DNA from 3 places in the Hymenobacter nivis genome. Region 3 is predicted to be linked to each of the others. Evidence: riboswitches for the same ligand, from Rfam matches in the RefSeq annotation. Region 3 holds a riboswitch; each other region holds the start of a gene.

The links. Region 3 has a riboswitch for S-adenosylmethionine ahead of metH (methionine synthase). Riboswitches for the same ligand answer to the same signal wherever they lie in the genome.
Region 1: it holds a riboswitch for S-adenosylmethionine, as region 3 does, so the genes downstream of both, DDQ68_RS13470 (O-acetylhomoserine aminocarboxypropyltransferase/cysteine synthase family protein) here and metH (methionine synthase) in region 3, are expected to answer to the same signal.
Region 2: it holds a riboswitch for S-adenosylmethionine, as region 3 does, so the genes downstream of both, DDQ68_RS01065 (amino acid permease) here and metH (methionine synthase) in region 3, are expected to answer to the same signal.

What each region holds. Positions count from the first base shown of each region.
Region 1 is NZ_CP029145.1:3,017,202-3,027,610, reverse strand. It holds gene DDQ68_RS13475 (homoserine O-acetyltransferase family protein) at 1-952, opposite strand, end outside; gene DDQ68_RS13470 (O-acetylhomoserine aminocarboxypropyltransferase/cysteine synthase family protein) at 1,054-2,436, opposite strand; SAM riboswitch class I at 2,772-2,887, opposite strand; gene DDQ68_RS13465 (LysM peptidoglycan-binding domain-containing protein) at 3,054-3,320, opposite strand; gene DDQ68_RS13460 (hypothetical protein) at 3,522-3,941, shown strand; gene DDQ68_RS13455 (erythromycin esterase family protein) at 4,084-6,696, shown strand; gene DDQ68_RS13450 (lysylphosphatidylglycerol synthase transmembrane domain-containing protein) at 6,683-7,798, opposite strand; gene DDQ68_RS13445 (TonB-dependent receptor domain-containing protein) at 7,945-10,409, opposite strand, start outside.
Region 2 is NZ_CP029145.1:253,647-264,055, reverse strand. It holds gene DDQ68_RS01085 (prolipoprotein diacylglyceryl transferase family protein) at 1-1,782, shown strand, start outside; gene DDQ68_RS01080 (type IA DNA topoisomerase) at 1,798-4,365, opposite strand; gene DDQ68_RS01075 (CPBP family intramembrane glutamic endopeptidase) at 4,499-5,386, opposite strand; gene DDQ68_RS01070 (secondary thiamine-phosphate synthase enzyme YjbQ) at 5,583-6,002, shown strand; gene DDQ68_RS01065 (amino acid permease) at 6,172-7,635, opposite strand; SAM riboswitch class I at 7,878-7,971, opposite strand; gene DDQ68_RS01060 (GAF domain-containing protein) at 8,029-8,763, opposite strand; gene DDQ68_RS01055 (response regulator transcription factor) at 8,886-9,563, shown strand; gene DDQ68_RS01050 (TetR/AcrR family transcriptional regulator) at 9,862-10,409, opposite strand, start outside.
Region 3 is NZ_CP029145.1:3,791,579-3,801,987, reverse strand. It holds gene DDQ68_RS23535 (NTP transferase domain-containing protein) at 1-951, opposite strand, end outside; gene moaC (cyclic pyranopterin monophosphate synthase MoaC) at 957-1,448, opposite strand; gene DDQ68_RS16895 (molybdopterin molybdotransferase MoeA) at 1,639-2,850, shown strand; SAM riboswitch class I at 2,986-3,094, shown strand; gene metH (methionine synthase) at 3,288-6,902, shown strand; gene metF (methylenetetrahydrofolate reductase [NAD(P)H]) at 7,079-8,035, shown strand; gene DDQ68_RS16880 (tetratricopeptide repeat protein) at 8,165-8,641, shown strand; gene DDQ68_RS16875 (hypothetical protein) at 8,656-9,219, shown strand; gene DDQ68_RS16870 (MIP/aquaporin family protein) at 9,277-10,059, shown strand; gene DDQ68_RS16865 (SDR family oxidoreductase) at 10,188-10,409, shown strand, end outside.

The sequences.
Region 1 (10,409 bases), 770 kb from region 3:
CGAAGATCGAACCCAGCTCGATGTACAGGGCCCCGGCAATGCCTTGGGCTAATGCCCGCTGCTCGCTGACGGGGAACAGTACGTCGGATGTGATGCCCAGCACTAACGTGCGCGCCCGTACGGCGGCCAGTGCCGCGGGTACGCCGCCGCGGTGGCGGCCCAGGTGGTGGGTGTCCATAGCTCGGCTTAGCGCCACGTAGCTGTACGCATCGAAGCGGGCCACCAGCTTGTCGCCCTGGTAGCGCTGGTAGGTGCTGGCGCGGTAGTCGCGCAGGCGTGGGTCGTCGTCGGCTTCGGTTTGGGTGGTGGCGTAGGCGTCGTAGCTCCGGTAGCTGAGCAGGGCAATGGCGCGGGCGGCTCGCAGGCCCTCGCCGCCGCCGCCGGGCTCGTTGGCATGGTAGGTAGGGTCGGCCTCAATGGCCAGCCGCTGAGCCTCGTTGAAGGCAATGCCCCAGGCCGAGTGCCGGGCGTTGGTGGCAATAACCACCAGGTGGTCAAACACATCGGGTTGCGCCACGGCCCACTCCAGGGCCTGCTGCCCGCCCAGCGAGCCGCCAATCAAGGTGTGGATGCGCGCCAGGCCCAGCTCTTGGCGCAGGGCCTCGTGGGCCGCCGCCAGGTCGCGGACGGTGAGCAGCGGGAACGCCTGGTAGCGCGGCTGGCTGGTGGCTGGGTCGGGGCTGAGCGGACTGGTGCTGCCGTAGCACGAGCCCAATACGTTGGCGCACACGATGAACCAGTCGGCGGGGTCGAAAAAACAGCCCGGCCCGAACAAGCCCGGCCACCAGTCCAGCACGTCGGCGTTGGCCGTCAGGGCGTGGCACACCCACACCGCGTTGTCGCGGGCTGCGTTCAGCTGGCCCCAGGTGCGGTACGCCACGTGGGCCCCGGCCAGCGCCGCGCCGCTTTCCAAGGGGAACGGGTCGGGCAATTCAAAAATGTATTCGGGCATGGCTTTAAATGAATCGAAACCTGTCTGATGCTAAAACCCAGGGCCCCAGCGGCTGCCGTTCGGGCCCTGGGCGTCAGGCACGTTGCGCGTTGGCGGGCGGGTTATACTTCCAGCGGCTGCGCGTGCTGCGCCGCAGGCTCGGGAATGGATTCGTCGGTGTGGGCGTCGCCCTTAGGGGCGGCTTGGATGGCGGCGGCCAGGGCCTGGGCTAGGTCGGCGGTGATGTCGTCGATGTGCTCGATGCCCACCGACAGGCGCAGCAGCGTGGGCGTCACACCGGCCACCAGCTGCTCCTGCTCGCTCATCTGCTGATGCGTGGTGGCCGAGGGCTGAATGATCAGCGTTTTGGCGTCGCCCACATTGGCCAGGTGGCTGATGAGCTTGAGGTTATCAATCAGGGCCACGGCCGTTTCCTTGGTGCCGTGCAGCGTGAAGGAGAGCACGCCGCCGAAGCCGCGCTTGAGGTACTTGGCCGCGTTGGCGTGGTGGGGGCTGCTGGCCAGGCCGGGGTAATTGACGTGGGCTACTTCGGGCTGCTTTTCCAGCCACTGGGCCACTTTCAGGGCGTTTTCCACGGTGCGCTCCACGCGCAGGCTCAGGGTTTCGAGGCCCTGCAGCAGCAGGAAGGAGTTGAACGGGCTGATGGCGGGGCCGAAGTCGCGCAGGCCCTCCACCCGGGCCCGGATGGCAAAAGCAATGTTGCCAAACGGCCCGTTTTTGCCGAATACGTCGTTGAAAACCAGGCCGTGGTAGCCCTCGCTGGGCTCGGTGAACTGCGGGTACTTGCCGTTGCCGAAGTCGTAGGTGCCGCCGTCCACAATCACGCCGCCCACGCTGGTACCGTGCCCGCCAATCCACTTCGTGGCCGACTCCACCACGATGCTGGCGCCGTGCTTGAGGGGCTGGAACAGGTAGCCGCCCGCGCCAAACGTGTTATCGACCACCAGCGGAATATCGTGCTTGTGAGCCACGGCCGCAATGCGCTCAAAATCAGGCACGCTGAAGCTGGGGTTGCCAATCGTTTCCACGTACAGGGCCCGGGTGTTCTCGTCAATCAGCTTCTCAAAGCCGTCGGCGTCGTCGCCGTCCACGAAGCGGGCCTCGATGCCCAACCGCTTGAAGGCCACCTTGAACTGGTTGTAGGTGCCGCCGTACAGGTAGGAGCTGGCCACGATGTTGTCACCCTGCTTGAGGATGTTGTTCAGGGCAATGAACTGCGCCGCCATGCCCGAGCCCACGGCTACGGCCGCCACGCCGCCTTCGAGGGCCGCAATGCGCTGCTCGAATACGTCGGTGGTGGGGTTCATCAGGCGGGTGTAGATGTTGCCGAACTCCTTCAGAGCAAACAGATTAGCGCCGTGCTCGGCGCTTTTGAACACGTAGCTGGAGGTTTGGTAAATGGGCACAGCGCGCGAGCCGGTGGTGGGGTCGGGTACTTGGCCAGCGTGGATTTGGAGGGTTTCGAAGTGCAGGGAAGCGGACATAAAAAGGGAGGGTTAAAAACCGTAAAAATCTGAAGAAGAGGGGGAAGGGACTGGCTGGAACCGGTAGTGCCGGCAAGCAAAAAAGCCCGTGTAGTTGAGGTAACCAGGGGCCCCCATGAGTAGCCCAGCTGCTCGGCGCGGCCCAGCTAGCCGCTACCTAAAGACCCGGTGGCAGGAGGTGGCGGGCAGAACCCGCAGCATTAGCCTAGCCGCAACAACACGGGCCCCAACAACACATTCGCATTCGGCCGGCCAACACCAAAAAGCCCAGCACCGGCAAGACCGGCTGGGCAAATAGGGTCGAATGGGAAGCGGGGGGGTTGTTCATGGCACTCCGGTTATATTTCCCGCAGCGACCGGGGGGCCGAGGGGTAGGAAGTGGCACCTTTCGCGCGGTCGAAGGTTGCCAGCGGGTCACAGAGCCTAGTCTCTCGCCGCTTCTGTATAAGATGAAACGCTGCACCACCGCGAGGGGGAGCGTACCGGATTGGTAATGGCAAATATAGAAGCGAAAAATTTGCTTTTGCAAAAGGCGCCACAAGTTTTTCGCCAGCAGGCTCAAAAAAGCCCGGGCCAGGGGCCCAGGCTTTTCTTGCCTTTTTTCTGCAAAAAAGTACCTAGATGCTAGGTAGGATCAACACCTGGCCTACTTCGATGAGGTCGGGGTTGGTGCCGATGAGGTCCTTGTTGGCCTCGTAAATCTGGTGCCACTTGGTACCGTCGCCGTAGTGGTTTTTGGCAATTTTCGAAAGGGAATCACCACTCGCCACTGTGTAGGTGTTGGCGTCGGTACTGCCGAACGAGGCACCGGCCCCAGCAGTGGGTTGGGAGGCATCGGCCGGCTTCTTTTCGCCTTCGGTGTTCAGGAAATCCATCAGGCCCATGGCGTGGGGGTGGGGTTTTAGGTGAAAACGGATGATACATTGCCGGGGCCCCTGCAAAGGGAGATGCCGGCGGCAACTGGCGGTTTTTACGCGCCGCCAAGCATAGAAGTTGCCTAATAAACTATTTAATTAGCTGGCCGTAAGCAAGGCAGTCGGCACGGGCCGGCGCATCACTTCCACTCCATTGCCCTTGCATCTTTCATGAAAAACTCTCAATTGGTTGCCCGTTCTTTCCTGGCCAGCTTCGCCCTGCTGCTTTCGCTGTTTGTGGTGGCTTGCGGCAACGACAAAGGCAAAGTAGAAGCCGTGAATATGCTCTACGGCACCGATAGCAAGGTGTGGAAAACTGCCAAGGAAACCGATGCCACCGGCGACAAAGTGAAGCAAACCGACGCCCAAAAGCAGGAGGAACTGCGCATTTTTGCCAATGGCAACTACACCATGACGAGCGCCGCCGAATCCGTTTCGGGCAAGTATACCTTCGACCAGGCCGCCAAAACCATCATGATGACGCCTACGGGTGCCACCGCTGGTAACCAGTTCGCGGTGGAAACCCTTACCGACAACAAGCTGACTTTGGTGGGCACCAGCGGCGCCAAGCTGATGCTGGAAAAGGAATAATTAAATTCTCAACAGTAGCGAAAGCCCCGTGCCGAAATTGGCGCGGGGCTTTTTTGTTGCCGGCCCGGTGCAGCGAACACGCAGAAGGCGGTTCTTTGCGTTTGGTATTCTGCTTGGTTTAAATTTTCTTTTGACTCAAAAAATGGCTTGGTTTCGAATGTTGCTACTATGGGGAGCGTGCCTGGGGGCCGCCGGGGGGCGGGCCCAAACCCCGGCCGCGCCGGGGCCCCGGCCAGTACCAGCGCGCGCGCTGCGCAGCCTAAGCCCTGCCGACACGTCGTTTGCGGAGCTGGAGTTTCTGCGGTCGGAAATTGGCGGTGCGCGGGTAGTGTTCCTCGGCGAGCCCACCCACGGCGAGGGCAATGTGCTGGCAGCCAAGGCGCGGCTGGTGGCGTTTTTGCAGCAGCGCATGGGCTTCACTACGCTGGGCATGGAGAGCGGCTTTTTTGAGTTGCACAAGGCCCAGCAGGGCATTGCGGCGGGTAAGTCGGTGGCCAAAAACCTGCGCAGCAGCGTGTTTCCGGTGTGGACGGCCACCCAGGAGTTCCAGGCCGTGGGGCCCCTGCTGGGCCCCGATGGCCTGCGCGTGATGGGCTTCGACCCACAGCTGAGCGGCGACTACAGCGACGACTTGGCCGACGACCTGGAGGATTTCCTGGAACCCGAGAAGGGCACCGCCGCCGTGAATTATGAGTTGCTGGGCGACGTGGTGGACTACATGGCCGCGCATTACGCCTTCCCGCCCACCCAAAAACCGGCCGAGTTTGAAGCCGTGCTGGCCCAGGCCGACCGGCTGCTGCGCAAGGCCGCCGGGGCCCCCGCTGCCAGCCGCCGCACCGAAGCTGCCTTTTGGCAACAGTGCCTGCGCAGCCTGGGGGCCCTGGCCCGCGACTACGCCGCCCACGACCCCGGGGCCAAAACCGCCGCCACCTTCGTGGCCGCCGACAGCAACCCGCGCGACGCCCAGATGGCTGATAACCTGCTGTGGTACCTGCGCCAGCACCCGGCCGAAAAAGTTATTTGCTGGGGGGCCCTGCCGCACTTCGCCAACCGCGTGGAGGTGCTCGGTAGCGACGAGCTGCGCGCCTACCAGCCCATGGGCCGCGCCGTGAAGGCGGCGCTGGGGCCCAACCAGGTGTACATTCTGGGTACGCTGGCCGGCGGCGGCACCCACGGCCTGGTGGGCACCGCGGGCGTGCCCGTGCCCCCGCCCGCCGCCGGTACTCTGGAGGCCGAGCTGCTGGAAAAGGAGGGGCCCCTGTCCTTCGTCAGCCTGAAGCATGACGCGCCCGGCCTGCAGCTCACTACCTACGCCTTTGATTACCAGCCGCTGGCGGGTCCCTGGAGCGAGGTGGTCGACGGCTTCCTGTTCTTCCGCAGCGTGGCGCCGCCGCACTTGGCCGCCCCCGACAGCGCCGCGGGGGCTTTGATAGCAGCAGCGGCCGACACCGCGGCGGCAGTCGTGGCGGCTCGTGCCGCGCCGCCCGGCTCGCGCAACCCCGCCGCCGGCCGGGGCGGGGCCCTGGTGCGGGCGGGCGCGGCGGCCCCCGATGTGTCGGGGGTGCGCACGGTGCATGGGCAGGTGCTGGATGCGCGTAGCCGGGCGGGCGTGCCCTACGCGTCGGTGGTGGTGCCGGGGCAGGGCAAGGGCACTACAGCCAACGCGCAGGGCCGCTTCGCTCTGGCGCTGCCGGGCCCCACGCCGCTGCAAGTGAGCAGCTTGGGCTACGCCACGGCCGTGGTGCAGTCGCCGCGCGGTAACGAAGAGTTGACGGTGCAACTAACGCCGTCGGCCTACGCCTTGGACGAGGTGCGCGTGCCCACGGCTCCGCCCGACCCGGTGGCCATTATGCAGGACGTCATCAAAAATATTCCCGCCAACTACGAGCAGCAGGACTACGCCACGGAGGTGTATGCCCACCGCCGCATCAGCAACTTCGACACGCTGCGCTACGAAGCCGAAACCGTGGGCCGGCTGCGGGTGCCGGCTGGTTACCGGCACTTCACGGGCGGCTTTCTGGGAGCGGGCAACGGGGTAGACTACCAACCGCAGCAGCGGCATGTGCTGGCGCAGCGCGGGGCCCCCATTAGCCGGATAGCCCTGTACAGCCGGGTGCAGGGTGACTACGTGAGTGCCGCTGACCCAGTGCGCACGTCGCCACTGTTCGAAGCCCGCCGGCTGCGGCGCTTTACGCTTAAGCTTGACAGCGTGTGCGGCCAGGGCCCCGAAACGGTGTATTTGCTGAGCTTCGCCGCCAAGAAGGCTGACCACCGCAGCACCGGTAGCTACTTGATGGGCGTGTACCAGGGCCGCCTGCTGGTGCGCCAGCGCGACCACGCCGTGCTGCGTTACGAGGCGCTATGGCAGCTTGATACCGCGGCCTTCAACAGCGCGGCGCGCAAGAACCGGGGCCGCGAGAGCCTGAGAGACCGCCTCTTCGCCCAGGTTTTCACCGCCGACCGCACTACCCATGTGGTGGACTACGCCCGGGGCCCCAACGGCCGCTACTACGCCCGCCGCAGCGTGGGCCAAACCCAGAGCGCGGGCCGAGTGCTAGGCAAGGGGCCCTTCTATTACCAAAGCCTGAGTGAACTGTTTTTCAAACCGTTGCTCGACGCCGGCGCCTCTCCGCCGCCCGCCGCCAAAACCAAGGGCCCGCCCGTGGCCGTGCCCGAGGTGCCGTATCGCCCCGAATTTTGGGATGCTTACCCGCGGCCCGGCGGGGCCCTGGCGACGCCGGCTACTCGGCCGTAGAGGCCCCGCCTGCAGCCGGCCGCGGGCCGAATACCCGCGCCAGCCAGCGCGGTAGGTAGGCTACGCCCAGGGCCAGGTAGAAGTAGTACGTGACGATGCGGTAGAGCAGCACGAGGAAGCTCGTCATGGTGGCCGTGCCGATGAAGTGGCCAAAAAACGTGGGGAATGCGCCCTCGGCAATGCCCGCGCCGCCGGGCGTAATGGCCAGCAGCAGTACCACCTTATAAGTAATGTTGCGGGCAAAAATGAACAGGAATGTGCCCGTGCTCATGGGTACGAAGGCGGCGATGAGGCAGCCGATGACGGCGTAGCGGGCCGTCCACACGAACGCCGTGCTCAGGCAGGCGCGCCACCAGTACAAGGGCCCCGCGCCGCGCAAGTGGTTGGAGGCGTTTACCATTTCCTGGCCCTGGCGGTAGGCTAGCCGCCGGAACCGCCGCAGCCCCCGCACCGAGGCCAGCCGTACCAGCAGCCGCCGCACCGCGCGCGGGTTCACGAGCAGCGCGTAGAGCAGCAGCCCGGCGTAGGCCGACACGCCCGTGTAACTTAGTACGAACAGTACCCGCAGTGTTTGCACAAACGCCGATTGCAGCCCTTGTGGGTACAGCCCAGCGCCGGCCAGGCCCACCACCAGCGGCACCATCAGCACGTAGTATAGGTTGTCAAGCAGGGCCGTGACGAGCGTGTAGGCCAATGATTTACCCAGCGGAATGCCCTCGCGGCTGAGAATGATGGGGGCCACTGCCGTGCCGCCCGCCGCCGAGGGTAGCACGCACGAGGCAAACTCCCACACTACAATCACGCCGAATGACTGCCGCCAGTTCAGGGCCCGCTCGGTGATGTGGTGGATGCGGTAGATGTAGCCCAAATCGCGGGCCCACAGCACAAGCAAGGTTACGAGCAGCCACTCCCACTTGGCGTCGAGCAGCGGGGCCAGGTCGCCGGGTTTGTAAGAGCGCCAGAACAGGAACGCCACCACGCTCAACCCAATCAGGGCCGGCACCACAATGCGCGACGGCCGCAGCTGCCGCAGCAGGGCGGCGTCCTGGTCGGCGGCGGGGGGGCTGGCGGGCGGGGGCGGCGGAGGGGCGGAGAGCGGCATAAGAGCGGGGATGGCCGGGTAAAAGTACGGCCGCCCCGGTCAGGGCCCCCGCCCCGCTGCCCCACGCAAAACGCCCCGCGGCGACGGGCGCAGTGGGGCGTTAGCAACACATTATAATGGTTTCCAAGTCAGTGTACCTCCGCAATCTACGGCCGCCCGCCGGGGCTGCCGGCCGGCGTGATGCCGCCCGGCGACGTGGTGCCCGGTGAGGGCGTGCCTACCGGTACCGTGGTTTTGGCCGGCGTGGCAGGCTTCGTCGCCGAGCTGTCAGCCGGAGTTGTGGCGGCCGGCGTGTTGGCGGGGTCCGGGGCCGCTGGTAGGCCGGTGGGCGTACCTGCGCCGGGGATGAGGACCGGCGTGGCGGCGGGCGCGGCGGTGCCATTGGGCTGAGCCACGCCGTTGGCGGGGGCCCCGGCCGGGGCCGTGCGGGTCGAATCGGTGGCGTTGATGCGCGTCGTGCCGGCGCGCGGGGCAGCCGCGGCCGGGCGGGCCCCGGGGGCCCCAGTGGGCTGGCCACCGCCTTGGCGAGCGCCGCCGCCGCTACCGCCGCCACCCTGGGCACCGGTGTCGCCGCCACCGCCGCCGTTGTCGCCGCCTTCTTTGAGGTCGTCGTTGTTGACGCCTTTGCCGCGCCGGCCCGCATCGCCGGCCGTGAGCTTGCCAATGCGATAGCTAAAGTTAACCTTGAGGCTCAAGCGGTTGAGTACGTTAGAGCTATTTTGCGTCAGCACCGGCGCGTTGATGGGGACGCCGTTGTACTGGTCCACGTAGGGTGTGCTTACCGAGTTGCGAATGGTAATTTGGTTGCTGAAAAAGTTCTCGGCCCCAAAGCCGATGCTGCCCCGCTTCTCGGCAAAATTGCGCTGCAAGCTCAAGCTGTAGATGCCGAAGCCCGACTGGTAGCCCTGCAGCTGCACCTGCTGGCCCCGCACGAAGGCAAACGCCTGCAAGGCCCAGTTCTTATTCAGGTTATAGGCGCCAAATACCCGTCCGTTTATCACAAAGCCTTGGTTACTAGAGTTATAAATAGCGTTAGCATCGTTGTTGCGCAGCACGCTGTAAAACAAGTCCATGCTGCCGTTGAGGCTTACCTTAGCGTTGTTGATGCCCACGAATAGGTTGGTGCCGTAGGCCCGCTCGGTGCCCGCGTTGCGGAACGTCGAGAGCAGCGCGCCCACTGCCCTGGTGGGGTTGAGCGAGTCGGCCAGCGGCACCCGCACGGTCTGAATGGCGTTGTTTGTGTTGCGTATGAAGGTCGAGATGTTCAAATTTACCTTCTGCTTAATCTGGGTGCTGTAGCCCAGCTCGTAGTTTTGGGTATTTTCGGGCCGCAGGATGGGGTTACCGGCCGAAGCGTTCAAGGGGTTGGAAGCCTGCACGTTCGGGTTCAGGAATTGCAGCGAGGGCCGCTGAATCCGAATGTTGTACGCCAGCTTGAGCACGTTGCCATTGCTGAACTTGCGCGACAAGTTCACGCTCGGCAGCACCTTGAGGTAGTTGGGAATGGCGGTAGCCGTGAGCACCCCGTTGGGGTCGCTGAAGCTGGCGCCGATGGTGGTGTACTCGGCGCGCACGCCGGGCTTCAGGGTAAAGCCCTTGGGCAGGGCCATCGTGTAGGCCACGTAGGCAGCGGCTACGTTCTGCTTATACAAAAAGGAGTTAGGAACCGGAGGGGTAGGGGGCGCCAGGCCAGGGCCGTAGAAATAGCTGTAGTCACTGGTTACACGCCGCACGATGTTTTTCACGCCCACCTCCAGCAGCTGGTCCTTGACGGTGGGCGTTTGGTAGTCTACCTGCCCGGTTATTTCCTGGTTGTGGCTCTGGTTGTTGTTGCCCAGCTCGCCCAGGTACGACCGGTCGGTCGGCGCAAATACGTTGTTGGTGAAGTCGCTGGTCTGGTTGTTCCGGCTGAACAACGTCAGCACGCTCAGCTCGCGCTGTTTCACATCGTAGAGGTGGGTGTAGTTGAGGCTCGCATCCACGGTGCCCGAGTTGCTGGTCGAGGCCACATCGCGCACCGACGTAATGCCCGTGGTGGCCCCGGCCAGGGTCTGGCTGGTGAGCTGGTCCTGGTAGTTCTTGCCGTTGCGGATGCCGTAGGCCAGCGAGCCAGCCAGCGAGTTCTGCTTGTCGAAATCGTAGGTCAGGCCCAGCGTATAGCGCCCAAAAGCGTTGGTTTGCCGGGTGGCGGCGTTTTGCTGCACGGTGGTGCGCTGGCCGCTCTGTAAGTTACTGCTGGTCTGTACGTTTTCGAAGCTGCCCGGCGTGTTGTACTGCGCCCGCCCAAAACCGCCCAGCGAAGCGCCGAACTTGCCGTTGCTCACGCTGCCGCTCAGGCCCAGGTTGCTGGCGCGGGTGCCGGCGCTGCTGTTCACGTTCAGCGAAGCCCCGCGCAGGTTGTTCTGCTTGGTGATAATGTTGATGATGCCCCCTGAGCCCTCCGCGTCGTACTTGGCCGAGGGCGAGGTGATGACTTCCACGGTCTGAATCTGCTCGGCCGGAATCTGCTTGAGCGCATCGGCCACGCTGCTGGCCGCAATGGTGCTGGGCTTGTTATTAATCAGCACCTTAATGTTCTGGCTGCCCCGCAGGCTCACGTTGCCGTCGAGGT
Region 2 (10,409 bases), 1.5 Mb from region 3:
CAGGCGGCTACGCTGCTAGCTTTCGTAGTAGGCTGCAAGCTGGTGGTGCTGCCGCTGGCCGACTGGCCGGTACTGTGGGGCGGCGGGGCGGCGGCCCTGGGGGCCTACCCGGTACGCTCGGCGCTGGGCGGCATTGCCGCTAGCAGCCTGGTGCTGTTGGCGTTGCGGCGGTGGCTGGGCCTGGGCTGGGCGGCGTTTGATGCGTTTGTGGGGCCCCTGGCGGTGGGGCTGGCCGTGCAGTGCCTGGGCTGCCTGGCAGCCGGCTGCTGCTGGGGCGAGCTGGCGGGTAACGGCGGCTTGGGCATCCGCTTTGGGCCCGGCACGGGGCCCTACGCCGCCCAGGTGGCGCGGGGCTTGCTGCCCGCCGGGGCCGCCCACGCGCTGCCGGTGGTGCCCACGCAGCTCTATGCTTTGCTGGTGTGCCTGGCGCTGGCCGCGGCCACGTGGGCCACGCGCCGCCGCCCCTGGCCGGCCGGCACGCGCTACCTGCTGGGCACGGGGGCCCTGCTGCTGGCCTGGGGCGGGCTGTGCCAATGGCGCGACCCAGCCAGCCAAACCCTTGGGGCCCAGCTGCTGGCACTGGGCAGCGTGCGGCTGCTGGCCATCCAGTGGGGCGTGCTAGCGGCGGGGCTACTGCACCTGGCCGGCGCGGCGCTGTTACGGTGGTGGGGCACAGTTTTTTCGGTAGCACGGGCGGCCGCGCCCGGCACACCGCAGCCGATACGGCAGCTGGCCGGCGCCGCAGCGCTATTAGCCCTCACGGCCGCGCTGGCCCCGCACGCCCTCACCGGGGCCGAATTCCGGGTGCTGCAAGTGGCGCTGGGGGCCCTGTTGCTGGCCGAAGCGGCCGCCTGGTGGCCAGCGCTGGCCGCGGCCGGGTGGAGCGGACAGCCGCGCCTGGCCTTCGCCGCTACGCTGGGCCTACTCGTGCTGATGAGCCAGGCCCCGGCCCCGCGCCAGGATTCGGTGCGGAGCATAGACTTCGCCGTGGGGGCCCTGCAAGGCGCTTACGACCAGGATTTTGATTACCCAGCAACTACCACCGGTGGGGGCTGCGGCGGGGGCGGAAGCTACCCGGTGCCCCCCGCCCGCTCGGCCTATCTGCACCGCTACCAAGCCGTGGGCGCAGAAGCCACTTTGCGGCTGAGACGCACCGGAACGGCGGCCATCGGCCTGGGCGTGTGGGGCGGCACTGACCGCGTGGGGTACGCCCCGCAAATACCCGGCGGGGGGCCCCTGCAAACCAATTTCGTGCCTTATACCCGCGACTACAGCTTATTCGACATCAACCCCTACGTGGAAGGTGGGCGCCGCATCCGAGGCAACGTCAGCTTCGGGGTTCACCTGGGGTTTCATGCGGGCAACTTGCTCAACAGCCGCAGCTTGAAGGGCGATTCCGTGTTGCAAGGCACTCATTTTCTACCCGATGTGCAGTTGTGGGTAGGCAACCGCCAGAAGTTTTTCGTGCAAGCTGATGCGGGCCGCGGGGCGGGCGGTTTAGGCAACTACCTCTACCGCGTTGGCCTGGGCTCGGGGCTGGGCACGAGCAATGGCAGCACCGTAGTGGCCGGCCTAGCCTTCGCCGACCCCAGCTCCGGGGCCTATTACACCTCCGACAAGTACGGCACCGAACGCGCCGTTGGTTCGACCCTGGGCTTTGCAGCAGCTAACATCCGCCTGCGCGGCGGCAGCTTCAGCCTGGAGCCCACCGCCGCTACCAACTTCGGCCGCCGCCACCAAGTCAGCCTGCGCTTGCACTACCGCATCGGCCTCAAAAAGTAATCCAGGACCCTATTCTTACCCAAACACTGGCACCACCCGGCCTTCGTCAACCTTCAAAGCAGCGTCGTACTTCTTGCCGGTTTTGGCCGACACGAAGCCCTTGATGACGCCCGTTTCGCCGCGGCGCAGCAGCTGCTTTAGTTGCGAGTCGGTCAGCTCCTTGCCGCCCCAGGCGAAGGGCACCCGGAACTGACAGTCCTCGCGGAAGCGCGAGCAGCCGTAGGCACTGCTGCCGCGCAGCATTGTGCCGAGTTTGCACACCGGGCACGGAATCTGGCCGGGTTCGGTAGCGGTGGTGGGCTTGCTTTCGGCGGCAGGCAGCAGCACGGGCCGGTGCTGGGCGTCGAGGCCCAGGGCGGCGTCAAACTTCTGCCCGTCGGGCCCCACAAAGCCCTTCATAATCGGCGTGCGGCCCTTGGCCAGCAGCGCTTTAATCTGCGGGTCGCTGAACTTCTTGCCCTGCATTTCGGCCGGCAGCCGGAAAGCGCAGCCCTCGCGGAAGCGGGCGCAGCCAAAAGCTGTTTTGCCGCGCAGCACGTGGCCGGTTTTGCAGACCGGGCAGGGGCCCAGGCCGGCTGGGACGTCGGCGGTTTTCTTGGCCGCCGGGACCGCGCTGGCCTGGCCACCGGCGGCCGGGGCGGGGCCCTGGGGGCCCCGGGCGACGGCTTGCTCGGCGCTGCCGCTGGTTACGGCGCGGCCGCTGCTGTCGGTTTTAACCTCCTGCACCATTTCGCGCACCAGGTTCGTGAGCTCGCCCAGGAACTGCTCGCTGGTGAGCTCGCCGCGCTCAATCTGGCGCAGCTTGTGCTCCCACTGTCCGGTCAGCTCCGCCGATTTCAGGGTTGGGTTGCGGATGAGGCCAATCAGTTCGACACCCGTCGGCGTGGGCAGAAGACGCTTTTTCTCGCGCCGGATGTAGTTGCGCTTGAACAGCGTTTCGATGATGGCAGCGCGGGTGCTGGGACGGCCGATACCATTCTCCTTCATGGCCTGGCGCAGCTCCTCGTCATCGATGTTGCGGCCAGCAGTTTCCATTCCGCGCAGCAGGCTGGCCTCGGTGTAATCCTTGGGCGGCTGGGTGGTTTTGCTATCGAGGCGCGGCGCGTGGGGCCCACTTTCACCCTTCACAAACGCCGGCAGTACGGTGCTCACTACATCGTCGTCTTCTGCGGCGGGGGCCCCAGATTTGGCATCGGTGGCGGGTGCAGGCTTGGGGGCCGCCTGCTGGGCCGGGTCGCCGTACACCACGCGCCAGCCGGGGCTGAGAATCTGGCGGCCGCGCACCCGGAACGGGCGCTCGGCCGCCTCGGCCAGCACAGTGGTGTTGCTCACCTCGCAGTCGGGGTAAAACGCGGCGATGAAGCGCCGGGCGATGATGTCGTACACGCTGCTCTCCATGCCGCCGCCGGGGCCCGCCGCGCCGGTCGGAATGATAGCGTGGTGGTCGGTTACCTTGTTGTTGTTAAACACCTTGCCCGTCTTCGGAATCTTGCCCGCCAGCAGCGGCGCCGTCAGCGTGGGGTACGCCAGCCCGCGCAAAATACCGGGAATTTTCGGGTACTGGTCATCGGGCAAAAACGTGGTGTCCACCCGCGGGTAGCTCACAGCTTTCTTCTCGTACAGGGCCTGCACCAGCTTCAGCGTATCCTCGGCCGATAACCCTAACTGGTTGTTGCACTGCACTTGCAGCGAGGTCAAATCGAACAGGCGCGGCGGCGATTCGCGCCCTTTTTTAATCTCGACGTCGGTAATGACCAGCGGCGCGGGGCGCACGGCTTCCAGGGCCTCGTTGGCTTCCTTCTCGGTCACGAAGTAGCCCAGGGCCCGGAGGCGCTCCTTTTCGTCGGGCGCATCCTCAGCGGCTTTGGCCTGCTTGGGCGGGGCGATGTGGGCGAACATCGTGCCCCGGTATTCGGTGCGCAGCACCCAGTAGGGCTCGGGCTTGAAGTTCTGGATTTCGTGGTGGCGGGCCACCAGCAGGGCCAGCGTGGGCGTCTGCACTCGCCCGATGCTCAGCAGCTGCTTGTCCTGGTAGGTGGTATATTTCAGGGTGAAGAGGCGGGTGGCGTTCAGGCCCAGCAGCCAGTCGCCCACGGCCCGGCTCTTACCAGCTTGGTACAGCTTATCGAACTCCTTGCCATCGCGCAAGTTATTGAACCCTTGGCGAATGGCTTCCTCGGTGAGCGATGAAATCCAGAGCCGCTTCACCGGCTTCCGGCACTTGGCCTCCATCAGCACCCAGCGCTGAATCACCTCCCCTTCCTGGCCGGCGTCGCCGCAGTTGATGACCTCCGTGGCCCCGTCCACCAGCCGCTTAATGGTGTGGAACTGCTTCACCACGCCCTCGTCGCGGCGCATGAGCTTAATGCCGAAGCTCTCCGGCACCATAGGCAGGCTGTGCAGGCTCCAGCGCTTCCACTGCGGGTCGTAGTCGTCGGGCTCCTTGAGCTGGCAGAAGTGGCCGAAGGTCCAGGTCACCTGGTAGCCGTTGCCTTCCATATAGCCGTCCATGCGGCGGGTGGCGCCCAGCACGGTGGCAATTTCACGGGCTACGCTGGGCTTTTCGGCAATGCAGACAATCACGGATTCTAGACGGTTTTGATTGATTCGGCTGGTTTTTCAGCGCGAATAATCAACAAAGGTAACCGCGGAAAAGGTCGGTACCCAGGGCCCCGGCCACGTTGCCAATGGCGCAGCTTTCCGCCGCCCCGGGGCCCTATGCCGCCGCGCCCAGCCCCACTGCCACCGCCGAATCATCGGCCGGCTCGCCCGGGGCCCATACCGGGGGCGAAGTCGTGCGCTGCACCCACCACAGCACTGCGGCCAGCACCAGCGCACTCAGCCCCACCGCACCCGCGTAGGCCCAGCCCGAACCGAAGTCCTCCAGCAGCGGATCTTTTTGCCAGGCCGCCGGGGCCCAGCGCAACGCCACGAACGCCACCGAGTTGTTGAGCGCGTGCACCGCCATGCACACGCCCAGCGACCGGGTGCGGTAGTACAGCCAGCCCAGCAGCAGGCCAAAAAGCCCGGCGCTTACGCTCTGCGCCGGGTTGAGATGGAACAAGCTGAAGAGCAGCGCCGACTGCGCAATGGCCACCCAGGGCCGCCGGTTTTGCAGCAATCCGTTCAGGATAACGCCCCGAAACAGTATTTCTTCGAGTACGGCGGCGCCCCCGGCCCCCAGCAGCAGGGCCACGGCGGGCGTTCGGCTTATTTCCTGAAAAATGCTGCCGCTGGTACTGGGCAGGTGCAAAAAACCGAGCAGTGAACGTACCAAAATGCTGGCCATTGCCACCGCGGGCAGCGCGGCGAACAGCCACGGCCGCGCCTGCCCCCGCAGCTGCCAGGACTGCCACCGCGGGCCCGCCTTCCAGCGCAGAAATGCCAGCAGGGCCCCATTGGCCACCATCGAGGCCACCAGTATTGACTGAGCCCGTGGCCAGGAAGTGGCGGTGTTCAGCAATGCGTAGCCGCCGCTGCCCACCACCAGGGTCGCCAGCACGTACCAGCCCAGGATGCCCCAGCTCTCGGCCAGGATGGGGTACGCCGGGGCGGGGCGGCGGGGTGCGGGTGCTTCGGTTGCTTCGGATACGAATATCTCCATGCAGAGAAGATGTGCTGGCCGAAAAACAGGGCCGCCAAAAGTACCGACCTGCTCTCCACAAAACACCGGCGGCCCCGCATTTATTTTGATTAGGCCCCCCAGCCGCTACGCACCTTTCCGGCGGCCGTTGCCGCTGCCAGTGCCTACCCGTGGGGCGGGGCCGCGTATGCCTCCCATCACCCCTCACCGCTACCCAATGGTTTTTCAGAAACAGCTGCGGCTGCCGGCCCTACGCCGCGGCTTCCACCTCATCACCGATTACGTGCTGGACGAGCTGCCCGAGCTCCGGCAGGTGCGGGCCGGCCTGTTGCACATTTTCATCCAGCACACGTCGGCCAGCTTGTGTATCAATGAAAACGCCGACCCCACGGTACGCCACGACTTCGAGCAGTTCTTCAACCGCACCGCCCCCGAAAATGCGCCCTATTTCCGGCACAACTCAGAGGGCCCCGACGACATGCCGGCCCACCTGAAAACTGCGCTGCTGGGCAGCAGCGTCAGCATACCCATCACGAACGGGGCCCCGGCCCTGGGCATCTGGCAAGGCATTTACCTGGGCGAGCACCGCGACCACGGCGGCCACCGCTCATTAGTAATCACGCTGATGGGCGAGTAAGCGGAAGGCTTGGCGCGCCTGGCGTGGGGAGCTCTTGTTAAAGCTGTTCAGGAGGTACTGAAATACAAAAAAGGCCGTCATGCTTCGGCTGCGCTCAGCATGACGGCCTTTTTTGCTTTTGCTAATTCAAGGACAAATCTTCTGCCTACTTCGTACCGGGCCCTGCTTGTTAGGCCGCATCGGTGTCGCCGCGCTCCTGGGCCTGGCGCAGCTTGCTGTTTTTGCGGCCATAGCCGTAGTAAATGGCCAGGCCCAGGGCCAGCCATACGAACAGCCGCAGCCAGGTTTGCCAGGGCAGCGAGGCCATCATTACCAGGCACACCACGATGCCCAGAATGGGCACCACCGGCACCCACGGCGTGCGGAAGCTGCGGGGCGCGTCGGGGTTGGTGCGGCGCATGATCATAACGCCCAGGCACACCATCACGAAGGCCAGCAGCGTGCCGATGCTCGTCATTTCGCCTACCACCGATATGGGCACGAAGCCGGCAAACACGGCAATGAACGAACCCAGCAGCAGGGTCGACTGAAACGGCGTGTTGAATTTTGGGTGCAGCCGGGAGAACACCGGCGGCAGCAGCCCGTCGCGCGACATCGAGAAAAACACCCGCGACTGCCCCAGCAAATCGACCAGAATCACGGACGTGTAGCCGATGAGGATGGCCAGAATTACGGCTGAGCTGAGCCAGGCATAGGGCGTTTTTTCGATGGCGATGGCTACCGGCGCGGCGCTATTTTTGAACTCGGTATAATTGGCTAAGCCCGTGAGGACGTGGCCGAAGAGCACGAACAGCACCGTGCACACCGCCAGCGAGCCGAGGATGCCGATGGGCATGTTGCGCTGCGGGTTCTTGGTTTCCTGGGCCATGGTGGCCACGATGTCGAAGCCGATGAAGACGAAGAAAATCACGCCCGCGCCCCGCAAAATGCCGCTCAGGCCGAACTCGCCGAACTTGCCGGTGTTGGCCGGGATATAGGGCTGGTAGTTGGCGGGGTCGATGTACTTCCAGCCCAGGGCGATGAACACCAGCACCACGGCCACCTTCAGGGCCACTACCAGGGCATTGAACCACGCCGAACCCTTAGTGCCCCGCGTGACGATGGCCGTAATGGCCAGCACCACCAACATGGCCGGCACGTTCACGTAGCCCGTCACGGTGGAGCCGTCGGCCAGCTTGGCCGACTCGAAGGGCGACATCACTAGCTGGGCCGGTAGGTGCAGGCCGTACTTACCCAGAAACTTGATGAGGTACTGCGACCAGCTGATAGCCACCGTGGCAGCCCCCACCGAGTACTCAAGCACGAGGTCCCAGCCGATAATCCAAGCGAAAAGCTCGCCCATAGTGGCGTAGGAATAGGTGTAGGCCGAGCCTGATACGGGCACCAGCGCGGCAAATTCGGCGTAGCACAGCGCCGAAAAGGCGCAGCCCACCGCTGCCACCACGAAGGAGAGCGTAACGGCCGGCCCCGCGTTGTTGGCCGCCGCGATGCCGGTGAGCGAAAACAGGCCCGCGCCGATAATGACGCCGATACCGATAGTAATGAGGCTGAAGCCGTTGAGGGTACGCTTGAGGGTGTTGCTCCCGGTTTCGGCCGCTTCGCGCTGCAACAGGGCCAGTGATTTTTTCAGCATAACTAAAACTCGGGGCCCGGCGCGGGCCGGGCGGTAAATAAGGTGGCCGCCGGGGCCCTGGGGCCCCGTCCAAACCGCTCCCCACAAAAAGATAAGTAATGAAAAGCCGGCCCAACGCCGGTGGGGGCCCCCTACCTGGCCCAATGCCGGGCGCTACAACAGCGGCCAGTGGACACGGGACGGCAGCCAGCTACAGCTGGCAAAAGGGGCAACAAAAGGGGCAGGTATAGCACGGCAGCGCGTTTTTATAGAACCAGGCCTTGGCACCGGGCCCGCCAAAGGCGGGGGGTTGCCGGCGCGTCAACGAGCCTGTCTCTCGGCGCCTCTTTATAAAAACAACCCGCGGCGCACCGCACATTGCCGGGCAAAGGTAAGGCGGCGGGGGCCCCGGTGCTAGCGGTGCAGGTCGGCCAGGGTTTGGCGCAGCTCGGCGTGCAGCACGCGCACCACCTGGGTGGCCTCTTCGCGGCTGGAGCGGCGGTAGCTAAGGGCGGCCTCGGTGTCGGGCGCGCTTTCCCACTGCTGGAGCGAGGCCAGGGTGTCAATGCGGGTGAGTGACTGGTCGATGCGCGCGTCGACGCGCTGGCGCAGGGCATCGGCCAGGCCAGGGTTAGTTTCCAAGGTTACGCGCAGGTCGAGCAAGGCCGTGGCCACGTCGCCGAGACTGGCCAGCAGCACGCTTTCCTCGGCCGAAAACACGCGCGGCGCGTGGTCCATCACGCACAGCGTGCCGATGGGGAAGCCGTCGGCCGAGCGCAGGGGCTGGCCGGCGTAGAACTGCAGGTCCAGCGCCGCCGCCGCGCCGGGGCTGGTGAGGTGGCAGGGGCGCGCCAGCAGGTTTTCGTATACCGTCGCGCCGTCTTGCAAAATGGCCACCGAGCACAGGCTGTCGGGCCGCGCTACCCGCTCAAGGCCGGGCAGGCCCACGTTGCCGGCGAAGACGACTTCGTCGGCCCCCACCAGCGAAACCAGGGCTACGGGCACGCCAAAGAGCTTGGCCACAATGCCCACCAGGTCGTTGAAGAGCTGCTGGCCGGGCACGCTCAGCACCTGGTAGGGCCGCAGGGCCTCCAGGCGATGGGGCTCGTAGGTGGGAATCAGGTCGGGGTGCGCGGACGGGTTAGCCATATATTTTCCTGGCTAAGCACAAAGGCAATCCTAAAGTTCAGTTTACGGCGGAGCTTTAAATAAGCCTGGGGCCCGCCCTGAGCGGCCGGTGCGTTCCTTTGCCCCCCCCACTAGCCAATTGTATGCGCATTCTATTAGTCGAAGACGAACCTTCCGTGGCCGCATTCCTGCACCAGGGCCTCCGCGAGCAGGGCTACACCGTGGACCTGGCCGCCGACGGCCTGCTGGGCCTCACCCGCGCCCAGGCCACGCGCTACGACTGCCTCATCCTCGACCAGCTGCTGCCGGGGCTGAGCGGGCTGGAAGTGTGCCGCCAGGTGCGGGCCCACGACGCGGGCATACCCATCCTGATGCTGACGGCGCTGGGCGAGACGGACGATAAAATCCGGGGCCTCGACGCTGGGGCCGACGACTACCTCGTGAAGCCCTTCGCCTTCGAGGAGCTGCTGGCGCGCCTGCGGGCCCTGGTGCGCCGCCGCACCGAGGCCCCCGCCTTAGCCGCCCCCCTGCACCTGGCCGACCTCACCCTCGACCCCGCCGCCAAGCGCGTGACGCGCGCTGGCCAGGCCGTGCAGCTCACGGCCCGCGAGTTTGCGTTGCTCGAATACCTGCTGCGCCACCAAAACCGGGTGGTGAGCCGCGCCGATTTGCTGGAGCACGTCTGGGACCTGAGCTTCGACACCGGCTCGAACGTGGTGGACGTGTACATCAACTTCCTGCGCAAAAAAATCGACAAAGGCTTCGACACCAAGCTCATCCACACGCTAGTGGGCATGGGCTACATGCTGCGCAAAGAATAAGGATCTGGTGGTTAATTATTAAGCCCTTAGCGGAGGCCTTTAAGCAGCCCTTATTTGATAGCTTATTTATCGATAATTAGTCTATTATACTCGTCATGAAGTAGGGTGCGGGGCTTGTCCCCGCCCGTCGTTGAACGAAAGCTGACTGAACCGTTCAAGGACGGGCGGGGACAAGCCCCGCACCTTACTCCGTTTTCGCATTCCACTTCGTGAGCAGTATATATCCGAATTAATGCATAATTAATTCGGGCATAACGGGCATTTTAGGAGTCGGTGATTGGTACTTACTGTCGTCCGGCTAAGCTTGGTTCAGCGCGGCAAAAGCCAGCTTCAGCAGAAAGTCGTAGATGGCGTTTTGCTCGCCTTGGCGGGTGGCTGCGTCGGTGAGCGAAGGCAGGTGCTGGGCAAAGAACAGCTGCTTGCGCGCCGATTCGAGCAGGGTGCTGACCAGGGCGAGGGGGTAGGGATAGGCGGGGTTAATCTCGCGCACCACCTCGGCAATACTGGCTACCAGCCGCTTATATTCCCGAAATAGCCCGGCTTGGTTGTCCAAGTCCACATCCTTGGTGAGGTAGGCTTTGGAGGCTTCGCTGACCACGATTCGGTAGAGGGCGGCCTCGTCGAGCTGGGTCGTGGCCGGGTCGCTGGTGTGCGCCTGGGTGAGGATGCCCAGAATCAGGCGCAGGCGGTCGTGGGCGTCGGATACGTTGTGGGTATGGAACCGAATCTGGTAGCCCAGCCAGGCCCAGTACCAGCTCACCAGGTACACCAGCAGCTTGTGCTTGTTCTCAAAATAGCGGTAGAGCGACGCCTCCGTGGATTCGATGCGCTGGGCCAGCTTCTTGA
Region 3 (10,409 bases):
GGGCTGGCGGTGGCTCACCAGAAACTCCAGCGTGGTGCGGGTGAGCAGCGGCAGGTCGCAGGCCAGCACCAGCCACGCGGCGTTGGGGTCGGCCCGGAAGGCGCTTAGGAGGCCACCCAGGGGCCCCAGGCCGGCAAACGTGTCGGGCAGCGGCACGAGGCCGGCGGGTAATTCGTTGGCTTGGTCGGGGCGCACGGACACGCGCACATCGGCGCAAAACTCGTGGAGCAGCGCGGCGGTGTGCTGGCGCTGGTCGGCGGCGCCGTGGTAGCGCAGGGCCCCTTTATCGGTGCGCATCCGCTCGCTGCGGCCGCCGGCCAGCACCAAGCCGCGCAGCACGGGCACGGCCGCGGCGTACCATTTTTGGATGAACGCGGCGATGCCGGCCGCATCGGCCAGGGGCAGCACGGGCGGCTGCGGAGCCCCCGCCAGGTGTGCCAGCAGCACCGGCGGCAGCTCGGTTTGGCCGGCGGCCAGCAGCACGAGGCGCACGTCGGTGAGGCGGTCGAGCTTCTTGTCCAAGGGCTTGCGCGGGTCGACGATGACGACTTGCTGGCGGGCGCGGAAGTGGTTGCCGTTCACCAGCACCACGCTCTCGTGGGCCAGCAGCTCGGGCTGCGAGAACTTATCCAGGGCCCGGGCGGTGTTCAGCTGGCGGTACGTGATTTTATCAATCAACTCAGCCGAGAGGCCATTTTCGCCCACGGCCGGCACCAGCTGGGCGGATGCCGGGGCCCCTAGGGCGGCGTCGGCGGCGGCGTGGTCGGCATCCACGTAGGCCACGCGCAGGGCTGGGGCCAAGTGGGGCAGCAGCCGCGCCACCAGCGCTTGAATATCGCCGCACGGGGCCCCCAGGATGGCCAGTTCGTGGCGGCCAAATTCGCCCAGGTCGGGCCGGGCCAGGGCGGCGTGCTTGGCGCGTTTCGGCACTTTATCGGGTTGGTTTTCCATGGGGATTACGAGTTTTCGGGCCGCAGAAAGTCGCGCTTGCCGCCGGTTTTTTCAACCAGCTGCACGCCCGTAATGGTGATATCGTGCGAGAAGGCTTTGCACATGTCATAGATCGTGAGGGCGGCCACGCTGGCGCCGGTCAGGGCCTCCATTTCGACGCCGGTGCGGCCCGTGACGACGGCTGTGCACACCACGCGCAGGGCGTCGGGGCCGTCGGGCTCGATAGTGATTTGGCAATCATCGAGGCCCAGCGGGTGGCAGAGCGGGATGAGGTCGGCGGTTTTTTTAGCCCCCATGATGCCCGCCAGGATGGCCGTGTGAATGACGGGCCCCTTGTGGCTGGGCAGCTCGCCGGCCCGCACGCGGCCCAGCAGCTCGGGGCCCAGCACCACGCGGCAGTGGGCGCGGGCCAAGCGGCGGGTAGGCACTTTCTGGCCCACATCCACCATCGTGGGCTGGTTGGCGGCGTTGACGTGGGTGAATTTGTCGGATAGCATTGCTAGTTGTCAGTTGTTTGTTGTCGGTTGTCAGGGCGAGCGTGACGGAAGGCCGATGGGGCCGTATACGTTTCGCCGGCCGCTTTAGCAGTTGGTGGCCGCAAAGGTGCGACCGGGCCACCTTTGCGAGCCGAGCACTTCCCGCATACCAGCCGCCCAGCAACTGCCAACAAACAACTGACAACTAGCTATGATTTCCGTTGCCGAAGCCTACGCCCGCGTGCTGGCCACCGCCCCCGCGCTGCCGCCCGAAACCCTGCCCCTGCCCGAAGCCACTGGCCGCATCCTGGCCGAAGACCTGGCCGCCGACCGCGACTTTCCGCCCTTCGACCGGGTGGCAATGGACGGCATTGCCGTGGCCCACGCCGCCTGGGCCGGGGGCCAAACGGTGTTTCCGGTGGCGCACGCGCAGTTTGCCGGGGCCCCCGCCCGGCCGCTACCCGGCCCGGGCGTGGCCGTGGAGGTGATGACCGGCGCCGTGCTGCCCCCCGGGGCCGACGCGGTGGTACGCTACGAGGACATCACCCTTACTAACCAGCAGGCTACCATTAACATCGCGCCGCCCGCTCAGCCCGGCACGAACGTGCACACCCAGGCCACCGACCGCCGCCGCGGCGATCTGTTGCTGCCCGCCGGCACCCGCCTCACGCCCGCCGCCCTGGCCGTAGCCGCCACCGTGGGGGCCCCCAAAGTGCGCGTGACGCGCCTCGCCCGGGTAGCGGTGGTGAGCACCGGCGACGAGCTGGTGGACGTGGCCGCTACGCCCTTGCCCCACCAGATCCGGCGCTCCAACGCCTACGCAGTGCAGGCCCTGCTGGCCCCCGCCGGGGCCGACGTGCACCTGTTTCATCTGCCCGACGACCTGCCCCGGCTGCGCCAGGGCCTGACCAATATCCTCGCCGCTGGCTTCGACGCCGTGGTGCTGAGTGGGGCCGTGAGTAAGGGCCGCGCCGACCACCTGCCCACGCTGCTGCGCGAGCTGGGCGTGGTGGAAATTTTCCACGAAGTGAACCAGCGCCCCGGCAAGCCCATGTGGTTTGGGGCCCGGGCCGATGGAGGCCCCGTGGTGTTCGGCCTGCCCGGCAACCCGGTTTCAACGCTGCTGACGGCGGCCCGCTACGTGCGGCCGTGGCTGCTGGCCACCCAGCAGCCGGCGGCCGGGGCCCCGGGGCCCACGCCGGCCGTGCTCACGGCCCCCGTGCAGTTCCGCCCCGCGCTGGCGCACCTGCTGCCGGTGGCCATTGCCGTGGATGCGCTGGGGGTGCGCCGCGCCACGCCGATAGCCGTGGGCGGCTCCGGCGATTTGGCCGGCCTGCTCGGGGCCGATGCGTTTTTGGAGCTGCCAGCCGAGCTGACGGACTTTGCCCCCGGCACCGTGTGGCCGGCGTGGCCGCTGTCGTAGCAGTAGGATCCCGGCCCGGAAAACCTCACGGAACCTCAACAAGCTTGTTCATTTCACAACGGCCAGATACTGGCACCCCTCTCCGCAGGAGAGGGGCCGGGGTGAGGTGACGCGCCGTGCGTATCTTCGCAGTAGCTGCTATCCAGAAAGACCGAGGGACTGGGCCCTGTGACGTCTTGGCAACCTGCTCTGAGTAGGTGCCAACTCCCGTTCTGCCAATGCGTTTGGCCGAAGAAGATGACAGCCGGGACCGCCCTCACAGGGGGCGGGTTTCTTTCTGGATAGGCGCGTTTATCCGCCGCTTTTATCTGGTTAGCATGTCCGGTTTCGCTTCTTCACCCACTCTTACTGCCCCCCCCACGACTGCGGCCGACGCCGCTTGTTGTAGCCCTTTACCAGAAATTCTGCGCCAGCGCTTGCTGATTCTGGACGGTGCGATGGGCACCATGATTCAGCGCCACCCGCTCACGGAGGAGGACTTCCGGGGCCCCCGCTTCGCCGACCACCCCAAGCCGTTGCGCGGCAACAACGACCTGCTGAGCCTGACGCGGCCTGACATTATCCGCGGCATTCACGCCGAGTATTTTGCCGCCGGGGCCGACATGGTGGAAACCAATACCTTCTCAGGCACCACCATCGCCCAGGCCGACTACGGGCTCGAACACATTGTGTACGAGCTGAATTACGAGTCGGCGCGCCTGGCCCGCGACGCGGCCGACGAGTACAGCACGCCCGACAAGCCGCGCTTCGTGGCCGGGGCCGTGGGGCCCACCAACCGCACCGCCTCGCTCTCGCCCGACGTGAACCGCCCCGGTTTCCGCGCCGTGACGTTCGACGAGCTGGCCGCGGCCTATCTGGAGCAGGTGCGCGGGCTGGTGGACGGCGGCGTGGATACGCTGCTCATCGAAACGATTTTCGACACCCTGAACGCCAAGGCTGCCCTTTACGCGGTGCAGAAGTTTTTTGACGACGGCGGGCGCCGGGTGCCGGTTATGATTTCGGGCACCATCACCGACGCCTCGGGCCGCACGCTCTCGGGCCAGACGGTGGAGGCCTTCTGGAACTCCATCCGCCACCTGCCGCTGCTGAGCGTGGGCTTGAACTGCGCCCTGGGCGCGAACCAACTCAAGCAGTACGTGGAGGAGCTGAGCCGCATTTCCGACGTGCACATTTCGGCCTACCCCAACGCCGGCCTGCCCAATGCCTTTGGCGGCTACGACGAGTCGGCCCAGGAATTTGCAGCCCTGGTGGAAGACTACTTAAAGGACGGCATCCTCACCGTGGTGGGCGGCTGCTGTGGCACCACGCCCCAGCACATCGCCGAACTGAGCAAGCTGGCCGAAAAGTACCGGCCGCGCCCGCTGCCCGCCGCCGGGGCCCCAACCACCCGCCTGAGCGGCCTGGAGCCGTTTGGTATCACCCACGACAGCCTGTTTGTGAATGTGGGCGAGCGCTGCAACGTGACCGGTTCGCGCGCCTTTGCCCGCCTCATCCGCACGGGGGCCTACGAGGAGGCCCTGGCCGTGGCCCGCGCCCAGGTGGAGGGCGGGGCCCAGGTCATCGACGTGAACATGGACGAGGGCATGCTCGACTCGGAGCAGGCCATGACCACCTTCCTGAACCTAATTGCCTCGGAGCCCGACATTTCGCGGGTGCCGCTGATGATTGACTCCTCGAAGTGGAGCGTGCTGGAGGCCGGCCTGAAGTGCGTGCAGGGCAAGAGCATCGTGAACTCGATTTCGCTGAAAGAGGGCGAGGAAGTGTTTTTGCAGCGCGCCCGCACCGTGCGCCAGTACGGCGCGGCCATGGTGGTAATGGCCTTCGACGAGGACGGCCAGGCCGACTCGCTGGCGCGCCGCAAGGAAATCTGCCAGCGCAGCTACGACCTGCTGATGGGCATCGGCTTCCCGGCCGAGGACATCATTTTCGACGCCAACATCCTCATCGTGGGTACGGGCATGGAGGAGCACCGCACCTACGCGCTCGATTTTATTGAGGCCGTGCGCTGGATAAAAGCTACCCTGCCGGGGGCCCTCACGAGCGGCGGCGTGAGCAACATCAGCTTCTCGTTCCGGGGCAACGACGTGGTGCGCGAGGCCATTCACTCGTCGTTTTTGCTGCACGCGATTCGCGCCGGGCTCGACATGGGCATCGTGAACCCCAGCCAACTGGCCGTGTACGACGACGTGCCCAAGGACCTGATGGAGCTGGTGGAAGATGTGCTGCTGAACCGCCGCGCCGACGCCACGGAGCGCCTGGTGGACTTCGCCGAAACCGTCAAGAAGAAGGACAAAGCCGAGGTGGTGGCCGATGCCTGGCGCGCCTTGCCCGTGCAGGAGCGCCTGCAACACGCCCTCATCAAGGGCATCACCGAGTTCATTGACCAGGACACCGAGGAGGTGCGCCAGCAGGTGGCCCGGCCCCTGGACGTGATTGAGGGGCCCCTGATGAGCGGCATGAACGTAGTGGGCGACCTGTTCGGGGCCGGCAAAATGTTTTTGCCCCAGGTGGTGAAGTCGGCCCGCGTGATGAAGAAAGCCGTGGCCTACCTGGAGCCCTACCTGCTGGCCGACAAGCAGAGCGGCGACCGCCAAACCGCCGGCAAGATTCTGCTGGCCACGGTGAAGGGCGACGTGCACGACATCGGCAAGAACATCGTGGGCGTGGTGCTGGCCTGCAACAACTTCGACATCGTAGACCTGGGCGTAATGGTGCCCCTGGAGCGGATTCTGGACGAGGCCGTGCTGCAAGGCGCCGACATCATCGGCCTCTCGGGCCTTATTACGCCCTCGCTCGACGAGATGGTGTACGTGGCGCAGGCCATGAAAAAGCGCGGCCTGGAAATACCGCTGCTCATCGGTGGGGCCACCACCTCGCGCCTGCACACGGCCGTGAAAATTGCGCCCGGCTACGGGGGGCCCGTGGTGCACGTCAACGATGCCTCGCGCAGCGTGGGCGTGGCCGCTGGCCTGCTCGGCTCGGGCCGCGATGCTTACGCCCAAACCGTGGCTGACGACTACGCGGCCCTGCGCATCGACTACGCCGGCCGCCAGCGCGACAAGAACTACCTGCCCATCGACGCCGCCCGCGCCAACGGCGTGCAAATCGACTGGGCCGGGGCCCCCATTACCAAGCCCACCTTCCTGGGCACCCGAACGTTTGATAACTACGACCTGGCCGAGCTGGCGCAGTACATCGACTGGACGCCGTTTTTCCACACCTGGGAGCTGAAGGGGCGCTACCCGCGCATCCTCACCGACGAAAACCTGGGCGAAGCAGCCACCCGGCTCTTCGAGGACGCGCAGGCCATGCTAAAGAAAATCGTGGACGAGAAGCTGCTCACGGCCCGCGCCGTGGTGGGCTTCTGGCCGGCCAACACCGTGGGCTACGACACCATTGAGCTGTACGCCAACGACGAGCGCGGGGCCCCCGTGGCCGAGTTCTTCACCCTGCGCCAGCAGGGCGAGAAGGGCCCCGGCATCCCCAACATCGCTTTTTCCGACTTCCTGGCGCCCAAGGAAACCGGCCGGGCCGATTACCTGGGCGGCTTCGCTGTGACGACCGGCATTGGCATCGAGAAGCTGGTGGAGGCTTTTGAGAAAGACCACGACGACTACTCCAGCATCATGGTGAAGGCCCTGGCCGACCGCCTGGCCGAGGCCTTCGCCGAGCGCCTGCACCAGCGCGTACGTGAAGAGTTCTGGGGCTACGCGGCCGACGAAAAGCTGACCGGCGACGACCTCATCCAGGAGAAGTACCGGGGCGTGCGCCCAGCCCCCGGCTACCCGGGCTGCCCCGACCACACCGAGAAAATTACCCTATTTCAACTGCTTGACGCCGAACGCCAAACGGGCATCACCCTCACCGAAAACCTGGCCATGTACCCCACGGCGGCCGTTAGCGGCATGTACTACGCCCACCCCGATTCGCGCTACTTCGGCCTCGGAAAAATCGGCCGCGACCAGGTGGCGGACATGGCCCAGCGCAAGCACATGGCCCTGCCCGAGCTGGAGCGCTGGCTGATGCCGAATCTGAATTACGAACCGAAGTAGCGCCGCCACCCGGCCCGGGCTGCCGGCTTTTCGCCGGCTGCCCGGTACCCCCCAGGGCCCCCAGACGCATTCAACGGCCGCGACGATCAGCAGACAGTCGGGGGCCCAAATTTTCTTCTACGATTAGCGGGCAGCCGGCGAAAAAGCCGGCAGCCCGCCCCGCCCGTTCCCGCCCCATGAAAGTCACCGACCACCTTGCCCAAGCCGACGGCAAGACGCTGTTTTCCTTCGAAGTACTGCCACCCAAAAAGGGCGAAGACATCCACACGCTGTTCTCGAACATCGAGCCGCTGATGGAATTCAAGCCGCCGTTCATCGACGTGACCTACCACCGCGAGGAATACGTGTACCGCCAGCACCCCAACGGCCTGCTGGAGAAGAAAACCGTGCGCCGCCGCCCGGGCACGGTGGGCATCTGCGCGGCCATCAAAAACCGCTTCGACGTGGACACCGTGCCGCACCTCATTTGCGGCGGCTTCACGAAGGAAGAAACCGAGAACGCGCTGATTGACTTGCACTTCCTCGGCATCGACTCGGTGCTGGCCCTGCGCGGCGACCCGATAAAGTCGGACGGCGTGTTCAAGCCCGAGCCCGACGGCCACGCCTACGCCTGCGACCTCATCGGGCAGCTGGCCGACCTTAACAAGGGCGAGTACCTGGACGAGGCCCAGGACGATACCTGGGCCACCGACTTCTGCATCGGCACGGCCGGCTACCCCGAAAAGCACTTCGAGGCCCCCAACTCCGGGGCCGATATCCGCTACCTCAAGCACAAGGTGGACCGCGGCGCGGACTACATCGTGACGCAGATGTTTTTCGACAACGAGCAGTTTTTCGACTACGAGCGCCGCTGCCGGGAAGCCGGCATCACCGTGCCCATCATCCCCGGTCTCAAGCCCTTAACGACGAAAGCGCAGCTCACCATGCTGCCGCGCACCTTCTTCCTCAACCTGCCCGAGGCCCTGGTGGAAGCCGTGAGCCAGTGCCGCGACAACGAGGCCGCCCGCGCCGTGGGCATCGAGTGGTGCCTCAACCAAAGCCGCGAGCTGATGGCCCACGGCGTGCCCTGCCTGCACTACTACTCGATGGGCAAGGCCGAAAGCATCCGTAAAGTGGCCAAGGAGCTGTTTTAATTTTAGTTATCAATTAACAGTGCGCAGTTAACAGTTAGCGCTGGCAATGACTGATAGCCAGTGGGCCCCTACCACCCCCTGTTAAACCGTATGCTTGTTCACTGATAACTATTTACTATTCACTGAAATATGCTCGACGACCTCTTCGCCCAGCTCCGCGTGGCCACTGCGCCAGCCGAGATTGAGGCCCTGCAAAACGGCATCTGGCAGGTGTGGCTGGCCACCGGCGACGCGGCCCTTGACAAGCAACTGGAGGCCGGCATGCGGGCCCTGCAAGCCGCCGATTTCACCCGCGCCATTGGCGTGTTTGACGAACTGATTGCCGCCGCCCCACACCTGGCCGAGGGCTGGAACAAGCGCGCCACCGCTTACTATCAGCGCGGCGACTACCGCGCCTCGCTGGCCGACATTGCCGAAACCCTGCGCCGCGAGCCCCGGCACTTTGGGGCCCTGTGGGGCCAGGCGGCCATTTTGCGGCAGCTGGCCGACCCGCGCCGGGCCCTGCGCGCACTAAAGCAGCTGGAGGCCCTGTGCCCGCACCTGCCCGGCCTGCGCGAGCAGCAGCTGGCCCTGCGCGAGCAGCTAGAGGACGGCGGCACGCCATAAAGTACCTTTCGAACATGAAAACGTTCTTTTCTATTTCAATTCACGCGCTGGCGCTGGGGGCCCTGGCCGGCTTGCTGACGGCCTGCGACTCGACCCCGCGCGAGCGCCAAGCTGTGGTGCACGAGCAGTCGCGCAAGCTCGACACGCTGGCCCGCGAGGGCGGCCAAACCCTGGCCCGCATGGGCCGCCAAGCCGCCCGCTACGACGCCGCCAACCGCGCCCGCCGCGCCGAGCCCCTGAGCCCGGCCCGCAAAAAAATCTTCGCCGCCAACCTGCTGGGGCCCTACGCCGAGCACCTCGACGCCATGATGCCGGCCACCATCGGGGGCCCCTACCAGCAACTGCTGCGGCAAACGCGCGCGCGCCACCAGGCCTGGACCGACCGCGACTGGGACTACGCCCGCGCCGTGTACGCCGACGTGAACGCCGCCCTGGCCCGCGTGCGCCTCGACTTGCCCGCCCGCGACGAGCTGCGCGTGCGCGCCTGGCAGGCCGAATTTGTGGCCCTGCAGGCCGGCCACACCGCCGCCGAGCTGCGCGCCGCCACCCGCGACCCCGCCGCCGCCGCTCGCCGCTGATTGCCAACCCGCCGGGCGTTTCTGCGTTGGAAAGCGTCTACCAACGCTTTTTGCCCCGTGGGTTTTGCCTCCGAATTGCTTTCGGCCCTGCGCTGCCACTGGCCCTACTACCTGGTAGAAGCAGCGGGCCCCGCAACCTTTCTGATTGTATCGAGCGCCGCGGCGGTCGTGTTTCACCACCCCGATTCCGCGGTGGCCCGCACCTTCGGGCCCAGCGAAATGGGGCAGCGCGTTGGGCTGGGCTTGGTAATAGCGGTGCTGATTATGGCCATGGCCTACTCGCCCTGGGGCAAGCGCTCGGGGGCCCACTTCAACCCGGCCGTGACGCTGGGTTTCTGGCAAATTGGCCACATCCGCACGGCCGACGCGGTGTGGTACGTCGCATTTCAGTTTGCAGGGGCCCTGGCGGCGGGCTCTGCCATGTTTCACTTGCTGCGACCATGGTTTGGCTACCCCGCCATTCATTACAACACCACCCGGCCCATCGAGGGTGATTACGGCTGGCTGTGGGCGCTGCTCGCCGAAACTGGCATTTCGGCGGCGTTCATGCTGCTGCTGCTGCGGGCATTGCATTCGGCGCAGCTCAAAGCGTGGGTGGGGGCGCTGGCGGGGCTGATGCTGGCCGTATTTATTGTGTTCGAGGGCCCCATTTCGGGCATGAGCCTGAACCCGGCCCGCTCCACGGGCACGGCCGCCGCTGCCGGCCTGGCCCCAGCGCTGTGGCTTTACTTCGTGGGGCCCCTGCTGGCCATGTGGGCCGCGGCCGCGTGGTTTGGGCGCTACCGGGCCCGTAAAGCCCTGGCTGAGCGCCCACCCGTGTACCCCGACGCCACGGCCTAACGGGGCTCCGCATGGCCGGCACGACCTTTTTTGCGTAAAGCAGGGGGTCACTCTTCCTCCGCACCATGCCTCCTCAAAAATCCACCGCCGCGGCCCCTAAGGGCCCCACCGACGCCCCCAAGCCCAAAATGCCCGCGCCCTCCGACGCTCCCGTGCGCCCCACGGCCAAGGACATGAAGGCCGCGGCCCAGAAGCTGCCTTACCCTGGCAAGCAGGCCGACATGAAAATGCAGCCGCAGTCGGACCTGCGCGCCTACCGCGCCGCCGGCAAGCTCCAAGACAAGATTGCCCTCATTACCGGGGCCGACTCGGGCATCGGCCGGGCCGTGGCCGTGGCCTTCGCCAAGGAA